DNA from 3 places in the Streptomyces sp. NPDC002499 genome. Region 3 is predicted to be linked to each of the others. Evidence: riboswitches for the same ligand, from Rfam matches in the RefSeq annotation. Region 3 holds a riboswitch; each other region holds the start of a gene.
The links. Region 3 has a riboswitch for cobalamin ahead of ACWD5F_RS27280 (cobalamin biosynthesis protein). Riboswitches for the same ligand answer to the same signal wherever they lie in the genome.

Region 1 (3,227 bases), on a different contig from region 3:
CATGATGCGCTCGGCGATGCGGGTGGAGAGGGCCTTGGCCTCGGGGGAGTCGAAGGGCAGGCGGAGTTTGAAGAAGACGTCCTGGAGGCCCATGGCGCCGAGGCCGACGGGACGCCATTTCGCGTTGGAGCGGCCCGCCTGCTCGGTCGGGTAGAAGTTGATGTCGACGACCCGGTCGAGGAAGGTGACGGCCGTGCGGACGGTCTCGTCCAGCCGGTCCCAGTCGATGTCCCGGCCGACCACGAAGGCGCCGAGGTTGACCGAGCCGAGGTTGCAGACCGCGGTCTCGCCGTCGTCCGTGACCTCCAGGATCTCCGTGCAGAGGTTGGAGGAGTGGACCGTGTGGCCCGGCTCGGCGGTCTGGTTGGCGGTGCGGTTGGCGGCGTCCTTGAAGGTCAGCCAGCCGTTGCCGGTCTGCGCGAGGGTGCGCATCATGCGGCCGTAGAGGTCGCGGGCCGGGATGGTCTTGCGGGCGAGCCCGGCGGCCTCCGCCTTGCGGTACGCGGCGTCGAACTCCGCGCCCCACAGGTCGACGAGTTCGGGCACGTCGGCGGGGGAGAACAGCGACCAGACGCCGTCCTCGTTGACCCGGCGCATGAACTCGTCCGGGATCCAGTGCGCGAGGTTGAGGTTGTGCGTACGGCGGGCGTCCTCACCGGTGTTGTCCCGCAGCTCCAGGAACTCCTCGATGTCGGAGTGCCAGGTCTCCAGGTAGACCGCGGCCGCGCCCTTGCGCCGGCCGCCCTGGTTCACGGCGGCGACGGAGGCGTCGAGTGTCTTGAGGAACGGGACGATGCCGTTGGAGTGTCCGTTCGTGCCGCGGATCAGTGAACCCCGGGAGCGGATGCGGGAGTAGGCGATGCCGATGCCGCCGGCGTGCTTGGAGAGGCGGGCGACCTGGTGGTAGCGGTCGTAGATGGAGTCCAGCTCGTCCAGCGGGGAGTCGAGGAGGTAGCAGGACGACATCTGGGGGTGCCGGGTGCCGGAGTTGAAGAGCGTGGGGGAGGAGGGGAGGTAGTCGAGCCGGCTCATCAGGCGGTAGAGCGAGGCGACTTCGTCCAGGGCGCGCGTGCTGTCGTCCTCCGCGAGGCCGGCGGCGACGCGCAGCATGAAGTGCTGGGGGGTCTCGACGACCTTGCGGGTGATGGGGTGGCGCAGCAGGTAGCGGCTGTGCAGGGTGCGCAGGCCGAAGTAGCCGAAGCGGTCGTCGGCGGTGCGGTCGATCAGTTCGTCGAGGCGGGCCGCGTGGACGCGGACGAACTCGGCGGTGCGGTCGGCGATGAGGCCCTCGCGGTGGCCGACGGCGACCGACTCGGTGAACGACGTCACGCCCTGCGAGGCGGCCTCGGCGCGGATGGAGACGGTCAGCAGCCGGGCGGCCACCTGCGAGTAGGCGGGGTCCTCCGAGATGAGACCGGCGGCGGCCTCCGTGGCCAGCTCGCGCAGTTCGGCCTCGTCGGCCTGCGCGGACCGGCCGCGCAGCGCGGCGGCGGCGACCCGGCCGGGGTCGGCGTCGGGGAGGTCGGCGGTCAGCTCGGTCAGGATCCGCAGCAACGCGGTACCGGGGCCGTCGGTCTCCGGCGCGGTGACTGAAGCCGGGTCGGCTGGCGCGATGGTCACGTGGGGCTCTCCCTCGCTGGGCACGGGGGCCAGGCGGAGGGCAGGGGGCAGCCACGAGCGCACGACGGCGTCGCGTCCCCGGCCCATTCCACGAGGCCCGGACGTCATGGCACCCGACCGGCTTGGTCGGGCGCGCTGTCGGCAGGTCCTCGGACTGACGCCCATACGTGTGCGAACACGCATGAGTACACCGTTGCGGGACAGTTCCGGATTCGCACCGGATTCCCCTGCGACGACAGCGAGCATGAGCATACATCTTGTGCTGGGTTGTAGGAGCACCCCTAGATGTTGTGTCGCGCGCCGACTTCGGAGCGTGTCAGAACGTCAACTGATAGGTGAGCAGCACGAAGTCGCCGGCCTCCGGAATGGGGTTCCAGTCCCGTTCCGGGACGCGGACGAAGCCGAGGCGTTCGTAGATGCGGTGGGCGGCGCGCATGGTCGGCTGGGTGGACAGGACGATGCCGGTGCAGTCCTCGGCGGCTCGTGCGCGGTCGACGCAGGCGCGGACGAGTGCCTCGCCGGCGCCCCGGCCGCGGGCCGCCCGGTCGACGGCGAGCATGCGGATCTCGGCCTCGGTGGGGCCGGCCCGCTCGGCCATGTGCGTGCCGGCCGTGACGAAGGTGACCCCGCCGAGGATCCGGTCCCCGTCCGCGGCGACCAGTACGTCGGCGACGGCCGCCCGCTTGGCCACGTCTTTGAGCTCGCCGAGGTACCAGTCGCTCTCGCCGAAGGTCAGCAGGTCGTCCTGGAGGTAGGCCTGGGCGGTGATCTCGCCGAGGGTCTCGTATTCGGTGGGGTGCGCTGCCCGGATCACGATGTCCATGCAGGCGAGTGTGCCCGACGGGTACGACAACGGGCCGCCGGATTTTCTCCGGCGGCCCGATGACCCGTTGACCGGGAGCGTCTAGTGCGAGGTCCCCGCCGTGGCCGGCGGCAGTTCCACCTCCACGCCCGGGTCGCCCGCGTCCGCGGTGTAGTCGCCCGGCTGCGTCTCGTCCACGCCCTCCGGGGCCTTCAGTGCCTTCAGGACGAAGGTCAGGACCACCGTGACGACGACGTTCAGGACGAACGCCGTGAGGCCGATGTAGCCGATCTCGCCGATGCCGGGGATCTCCTTGGAGGAGCCGCCGAAGTGCTTCTGGGTCGGGGAGGCGACGCCGTACGCGGCGGCCGTGCCGTAGATCATGCCGACCGCCCAGCCGGCGAGCAGGGCCCAGCGGTGGAACCAGCGGGTGAACAGGCCGCCGACCAGGGCCGGGAAGGTCTGGAGGATCCAGATGCCGCCCAGGAGCTGGAAGTTGATGGCGACCGTCTTGTCCATCGTCAGGACGAAGACCAAGGCGCCGACCTTCACCAGCAGGGACACCAGCTTGGAGACCTTGGTCTCCTGGGCCGGGGTGGCGTCCGGCTTGATGAAGTCCTTGTAGATGTTGCGGGTGAAGAGGTTCGCGGCCGCGATGGACATGATGGCCGCGGGCACCAGTGCGCCGATGCCGATCGCCGCGAAGGCCACGCCCGCGAACCAGTCCGGGAACATGTCCTCGAACAGCTGCGGGATCGCCAACTGCCCGTTGCTGACCTTCACTCCGGCCGCGATGGCCATGAAC
Region 2 (3,227 bases), on a different contig from region 3:
GACGCTGAGCGACGTGGCCGAGGCGTCCGGAGTCTCCCGGGCGACCGTGAGCTTCGTACTGAACGACGACCCCCGGCAGACCATCTCCGGGGCGACCAGACAACGGGTCCTGGCCGCCGCGCACAAGTTGGGGTACGTCCCGCACGGCATCGCCCGGGCACTGCGCGAGGGGTCCTCGCGCATCGTCGTCCTCAATGTCGACGAGGGTCTGGAGGGCAACTTCTCCCGGAGCTATGTCCGGGGCCTGGACGAGGAGTTGGCGGCCCACGACCACGTCCTGCTCGTGCGGCACGGGCACACCGCGCCCGAGGCCACGCAGAAGATCCTCGACACCGTCGTGCCGCGGGCCGTGCTGCGACTCGGCGAGGTCTACATGCGCGAGCACGGTCCCATCGAGGAGGACTGGGAGAACGGGTTCGCCGCCAACGCCGCCCTGCAGATCGGCCATCTCGCCGAGCGGGGGCACACCCGGATCACCATGGCCATGCCCGACCACGACTTCCCGCTCACCGAGGCCCGCCTCGGGTTCGCCCGCGAGGCCGCCCGGCGCCTGGGCCTGCCACCCCTGGAGCGCCTCGTCGTCCCCCGCCCGCGAGAAGCCGGCGCGGTCGCCGTCGGGGCGTTCCGCGCGGCCCATCCGGACGTGACCGCCGTGGCCGCCTTCGACGACGACATCGCGCTGCGTACCCTGACCGCCCTGCGCGACCTCGGACTTCGGGTGCCCGAGGAGATGGCCGTGATCGGCTTCGACGAGACCGAGCACGGCTCCCTGACCACGCCCGCGCTCACCACCGTCCACATCGACGCCGAAGCCCTCGGCCGGCTCGCCGCCCGGGCCGCCCTCGGCATCGACTCGGAGGGCCTGACGCCGGTGCGGGGCCGGATCGTGGTCCGCGCCTCGGTGTGACCGGCGCGCGGGACCGCCGGGCGTACGGCGCCCGAACCGGCGTATCCACGCGGTGATTTGACGGCCCAGGCCGATGATCCTCGTCACTCGGCGGGCGAGACCGGCATCACCCCAGGTAGCGCGGTATTGGCCATGTTCGCGACACACGGTACGGTCACTCTGATATCGACGACACCAAAACGGAAGCCGGTGGGAGTCCGGCACGGTCGCGCCACTGTGTGCCACCCCTTTAACGGAGGGGGGCGAGTCAGACCCGTAGCCGTCGTCCTGTGCACCACCGAGATGGGACGCGAACTCCCAGAGGAGGCCCTGCCATGGCGCAGCATGTCGCTCAGCCGACAGCCACCACCCCCGTTCTCCCCGCCAAGCTGCCGATCGGCGCGATCGTCCCCTGGGCGGTCTTCTTCGGCATCCTGATGCTGGTCCTGCTGTACTTCGTCGGCGCCGAACAGGGCGCCACCTCCCTCGTGTCCGGTTCGGACGTCCACGAGTGGGTGCACGACGCCCGTCACCTGCTCGGCTTCCCCTGCCACTGACCCGAGGGAAACCAGCACTCACATGAACTCCGCAACGGTGCGAAACCTTCTTGTGCGGGGCATGCTCGCCGGCCTCGCCGCCGGCGTGCTCGCCCTCGTCGTCGCCTACTTCCTGGGTGAACCGAACGTCGACAAGGCGATCGCCTTCGAGGACGCGCACGCCCACGAGCACGAGATGGAGATCGTCTCCCGCTCCCTGCAGTCCACCGCCGGCCTGGCCACCGGTGTCCTGATCTACGGCGTCGCGTTCGGCGGCATCGCCGCCCTCGGATTCTGCTTCGCGCTCGGCCGCGTCGGCCGGTTCAGCCCGCGCGCGACCGCGCTGCTGCTCTCCGGCTGCGCGCTGCTGGCCGTCTACGTCGTGCCGTTCCTGAAGTACCCGGCCAACCCGCCGGCGGTCGGCGACCCCGACACCATCGGCAAGCGGACCACCCTGTACTTCCTGATGATGGTGCTCAGCGTGCTCCTCGCGGTCGCCGCGACCATCCTCGGCAAGCGGCTCGCACCGAGTCTGGGCACCTGGTACGCGACCGTCGTCGCGCTCGCCGCGTTCGCTGTGGTGATCGGGCTGGCGTACGCGTTCCTGCCGGTCATCAACGAGGTCCCCGCGGACTTCCCGGCCACCGTGCTGTGGCGCTTCAGGCTCTCCGCGCTGGCCATGCAGATCACCCTGTGGGGCGGATTCGGCCTGGCCTTCGGCGAGTTGGCCGAACGGCTGCTGAACCCGAAGCCCGCCCGGGTCCCGGCGCCTACGGCGGTGCCCGCAGCCCACTGACACGACCGACCTGACGAGAGGGCCCCGCGGAACCGTCCGGGGCCCTCTCGCGTTCTTCCGTCAGTCACGCCGGCACCGGGACGCGGCCTCATGAACCGCCGGCCGACGGGACTTGAGCCGCCTCGGCGGTATCCAGCGGCTGTCCGATCCGCACGTTCCAGCGGCCGGCCCGCCCACTGAGCGCGGTGGCGGTCAGCGGCAGCACGTCCAGCCGCCAGAAGGCCGCCGCGGGCGCGCCCAACGCGTGCACCACCACGGCCCGTACGACGTCCGGTTCGACCACGGCGAGCGTACGGCCGTCCGTGGCGAGGGACGCCTCCAGCCACCGTGCCACCCGCGCGCACAACTCCTCGACGGACTCCCCGCCGTGCGGAGCGGACGCCGGGTCCGCCAGCCACCGAGCCACCGCCTCGGGCTCACCGGCGCCGACCTCGGCGAGGGTGAGCCCTCGCCAACGCCCCACGTCCAACCCCGCCAACTCCGCCGCTTCCTCGGACCCGTCGAGGCCCAGCGCGGTCGCCGTCTGACGGCAGCGCGCACTGGGGCCTACGACGACCCGCGCACCCGAGGGCAGGGTTCCGGCCGCGGCACGGGCCCGCGCCTCTCCGCTGGCCTCGATCGAACCCCCGTCGTCGAAGCGCGCCTGGCGCAATGAGGTGCTCATCGCGGGCGAGATGAAGGTGACACGGCTGGTCACGGGCGGCTCCTCCTGATGCGGTTCACGGTGTACGGGTCCGGTGTACGGGTCTCCATTGGACACGGCCCGTACGCGCGCCGACCGGGGAGGGCTCTCCAACTGCCCTCCCCGGTCGACGGATCCCGGCATCAGGCCCCGGACAGTTCCTCACGGACCGTGCGGGCGGCGGCGACCAGGTTCTCCAACGAGGCCCGGGTCTCGGGCCAACCGCGGGTCTTCAGGCCGCAGTCGGGGTTGACCCACAGCCGCTCGACGGGGATGGCCTTGAGCCCGGTGCGGAGCAGGTCGGCGGCCTCCTCCGTGCTCGGGACG
Region 3 (3,227 bases):
GCGACCCCCCGTTTCATACACCACCAAGCCCCCCTCAGTTCACTTTCCGTTCATTCAGGTTGCCTACGTTCAAAGGACCGATGACCTCGAACGATTGCCTGGGTAAATGGAAAACTTCTCGCTGATCCTCGCGATTGTGGTCGTAACCGCTCTCGCGTTCGATTTTACGAACGGTTTTCACGACACCGCCAACGCGATGGCCACCACCATCTCGACCGGTGCGCTCAAGCCCAAGGTGGCGGTGGCGATGTCCGCCGCGCTCAACCTGGTGGGCGCCTTCCTCTCCGTGGAGGTCGCCAACACGATCTCCAAGGGTCTCGTCGACGAGACCGGCATCCGTCCCGAGGTCATCTTCGCCGCCCTGGTCGGCGCGATCCTGTGGAACCTGGTGACCTGGCTCGTCGGACTGCCGTCCAGTTCCTCGCACGCCCTGATGGGCGGTCTGATCGGCGCCACCATCGCCTCGGCCGGCACCGGTGCGGTGCACGGCGACGCGCTCGTCACCAAGGTGCTGCTGCCGGCGGTCGCCGCCCCGATCGTGGCCGGTGTCGCCGCGCTGCTCGCGACCCGCCTGTCCTACCGGCTCGGCAGGAAGGCCGACGGCAAGGCCGCCGCGAAGGGCTACCGCGCCGGCCAGATCGCCTCCGCCGGACTGGTCTCGCTGGCCCACGGCACCAACGACGCGCAGAAGACGATGGGCATCATCACCCTCGCCCTGGTCGCCGGCGGCGCCGTGGCCCCCGACTCCGACCCGCCCACCTGGGTCATCCTCTCCGCCGGTCTCGCCATCGCGCTGGGCACCTACCTCGGCGGCTGGCGGATCATCCGCACCATGGGCAAGGGCCTGACCGAGCTTCAGCCGCAGCAGGGCTTCGCCGCCCAGACCAGCGCGGCGACCGCCATCCTGGCCTCCTCGCACCTCGGCTTCTCCCTCTCCACCACGCACGTCGTCTCCGGCTCGGTGATGGGCGCGGGCCTCGGCCGCAAGGGCGGGGTGGTCCGCTGGTCGACGGCGACCCGCATGTTCGTCGCCTGGGGCCTGACCCTGCCGGCCGCCGCCCTGGTGGGCGCGCTCGCCGAGTCCGTCACCGACCTCGGCGACTGGGGCACGGCGGTCGTCGCCGTCTTCCTGATCGCCTCCAGCGCGGCCATCTGGAAGCTCTCCCGCCGCGAGGTCGTCGACCACAGCAACGTCAACGAGACCGAGGAGCCGCCCGGCGTGGTGACCACGGCGATCGCCGCCGTGACCCCGCCTCCCGCGGGCCCGGTCACCGACGACCTGACGGCCACCATCCCGGCGCCCGCGGCCCCCGCGGCCGATCCGGCCGCCCCGTCGGCCGCCCCCGCTCTCTGATCCCCGCCCACCGGTAACGAAGGAATCACCAGCATGCACATCGACTGGGCGGCCCTCGGCTCCGTCTTCGGCGTCAGCCTCGTGGTCACTGTGGGCCTCGTGGCCCTGTTCACCCTCGGCGTCGCGGGCCTGTCCCGCCAGGAGAGGGCGACGGCCCAGGGCGGCTCGGCCACCCTCGCGGTGACCGGCGCCTACGTCTGCTTCGCGGCGTGCGCGGCGGCTGTGGCGTACGGGATCTCGCTGATCGTCGCCTGATCCCCCGACTCGTCCCCGCCTGATCCCCGCCTGTTCCTCGACCGATCGTCCGCCGACCTCCGACGGGCCCTGTGTGGGCCTCAGCACACTCTCCCGTCGCAGGTCAGCGGCAAGTTGACGGTTCTTCCAGGCCCGTGGTGGACTGCCGGGGCCAAGTACGGCGGCAAGAGAGGAAGCCGGTGTGATTCCGGCGCGGTCCCGCCACTGTCACCGGGGTAGGTAGTCCCGGGAGCCAGGAACTCTCGCCGTCGCTCTCTTCGAACCAGGGCGCGGACACCCTGAGTGAGGACAATTCGCCATGCGCGGCCGCCTGTTGAGGTCCATCACCCGAGCTCTGCCCGACCCGACGGCCGGCTGAGCCGATGCGTGCCGATCGCGTCTTCGCGTACGGCGCCACCGCCGGCCTCCTCGGTGACCATCTGCTCGGCGATCCGCGCCGCGGCCATCCGGTCGCCGCGTTCGGCCGGGCCGCCGGTGCCGTGGAGCAGGTGCTGTGGCGCGACCACCGCGGCTGGGGCGCCCTGCACACCGCCGTGTGCGCGGGCGGCGCCGTCGCCCTCGCCGCCGCGGCAACGTCCGCCGTACGCCCCTCCCGTACCGCCTCCGTCGCGCTGACCGCCGCCGCCACCTGGGCCGTCGTCGGCGGCACCTCCCTCGCCCGCGAGGCCGGGGCCATCGGGCAGGCTTTGGCGGCCGGGGACATCGAGCGCGCGCGGGCCCGGCTGCCCCATCTCTGCGGGCGCGACCCCCAGGCCCTCGACGCCGACGGGATCGCCCGGGCCGTCGTCGAGTCCGTCGCCGAGAACACCTCCGACGCGGTGGTGGGCGCGCTGGTGTGGGGCGCGGTGGCGGGCGTGCCGGGCCTGGTCGGCTTCCGGGCCGTGAACACCCTCGACGCCATGGTCGGGCACAAATCGCCCAAGTACCGCCGCTACGGCTGGGCTTCGGCCCGCCTCGACGACGTGGCCGGCTGGCCGGGGGCGCGGCTCACCGCCGTCCTCGCGACCGTGGCGGGCGACGATCCGCGCGGGGCGGTACGCGCCTGGCGCGCCGACGCGGGCAAGCACCCGAGCCCCAACGCCGGGCCCGTGGAGGCCTCGTTCGCGGGGGCGCTCGGGGTGCGGCTGGGCGGAACGCTGGCCTATGGAGGGCGAGTCGAGCACCGGCCCGTCCTCAATGGCGCCTCGGGGCGCGCCGTCGTCACACAGGACATCGAGCGGGCCGTACGGCTGTCCCGGCGCGTCGCTCTGCTCGCGCTCGGCGTGAGCGTCGCCGGGCGGCTGCTCGCGAAGGGGCGCAAGTCATGAGCGGCGGCGGGCTGTTGGTCGCCGGGACCACCTCGGACGCCGGCAAGAGTGTCGTCACCGCCGGGATCTGCCGGTGGCTGGTGCGGCAGGGCGTGAAGGTCACGCCGTTCAAGGCGCAGAACATGTCCCTCAATTCGTTCGTGACGCGCGAGGGCGCGGAGATCGGGCGGGCGCAGGCCATGCAGGCGCAGGCCTGTCGGATCGAGCCGACCGCGCTGATGAATCCCGTGCTGCTCAAGCCCGGTGGCGAGCGGAGCAGCCAGGTCGTGCTCATGGGCAAGCCCGTGGGCGAGATGAGTGCGCGTGGCTAC

Region 1: it holds a riboswitch for cobalamin, as region 3 does, so the genes downstream of both, ACWD5F_RS39795 (ribonucleoside-diphosphate reductase subunit alpha) here and ACWD5F_RS27280 (cobalamin biosynthesis protein) in region 3, are expected to answer to the same signal.
Region 2: it holds a riboswitch for cobalamin, as region 3 does, so the genes downstream of both, ACWD5F_RS35415 (CbtB domain-containing protein) here and ACWD5F_RS27280 (cobalamin biosynthesis protein) in region 3, are expected to answer to the same signal.

Annotation. Positions count from the first base shown of each region.
Region 1 is NZ_JBSFXO010000016.1:222,010-225,236, reverse strand. It holds gene ACWD5F_RS39795 (ribonucleoside-diphosphate reductase subunit alpha) at 1-1,620, opposite strand, end outside; cobalamin riboswitch at 1,744-1,872, opposite strand; gene ACWD5F_RS39790 (GNAT family N-acetyltransferase) at 1,937-2,443, opposite strand; gene mctP (monocarboxylate uptake permease MctP) at 2,525-3,227, opposite strand, start outside.
Region 2 is NZ_JBSFXO010000014.1:74,879-78,105, forward strand. It holds gene ACWD5F_RS35410 (LacI family DNA-binding transcriptional regulator) at 1-907, shown strand, start outside; cobalamin riboswitch at 1,042-1,186, shown strand; gene ACWD5F_RS35415 (CbtB domain-containing protein) at 1,222-1,443, shown strand; gene ACWD5F_RS35420 (CbtA family protein) at 1,466-2,218, shown strand; gene ACWD5F_RS35425 (histidine phosphatase family protein) at 2,307-2,915, opposite strand; gene metE (5-methyltetrahydropteroyltriglutamate--homocysteine S-methyltransferase) at 3,044-3,227, opposite strand, start outside.
Region 3 is NZ_JBSFXO010000009.1:443,586-446,812, reverse strand. It holds gene ACWD5F_RS27290 (anion permease) at 107-1,354, shown strand; gene ACWD5F_RS27285 (hypothetical protein) at 1,388-1,609, shown strand; cobalamin riboswitch at 1,731-1,870, shown strand; gene ACWD5F_RS27280 (cobalamin biosynthesis protein) at 1,972-2,916, shown strand; gene ACWD5F_RS27275 (cobyric acid synthase) at 2,913-3,227, shown strand, end outside.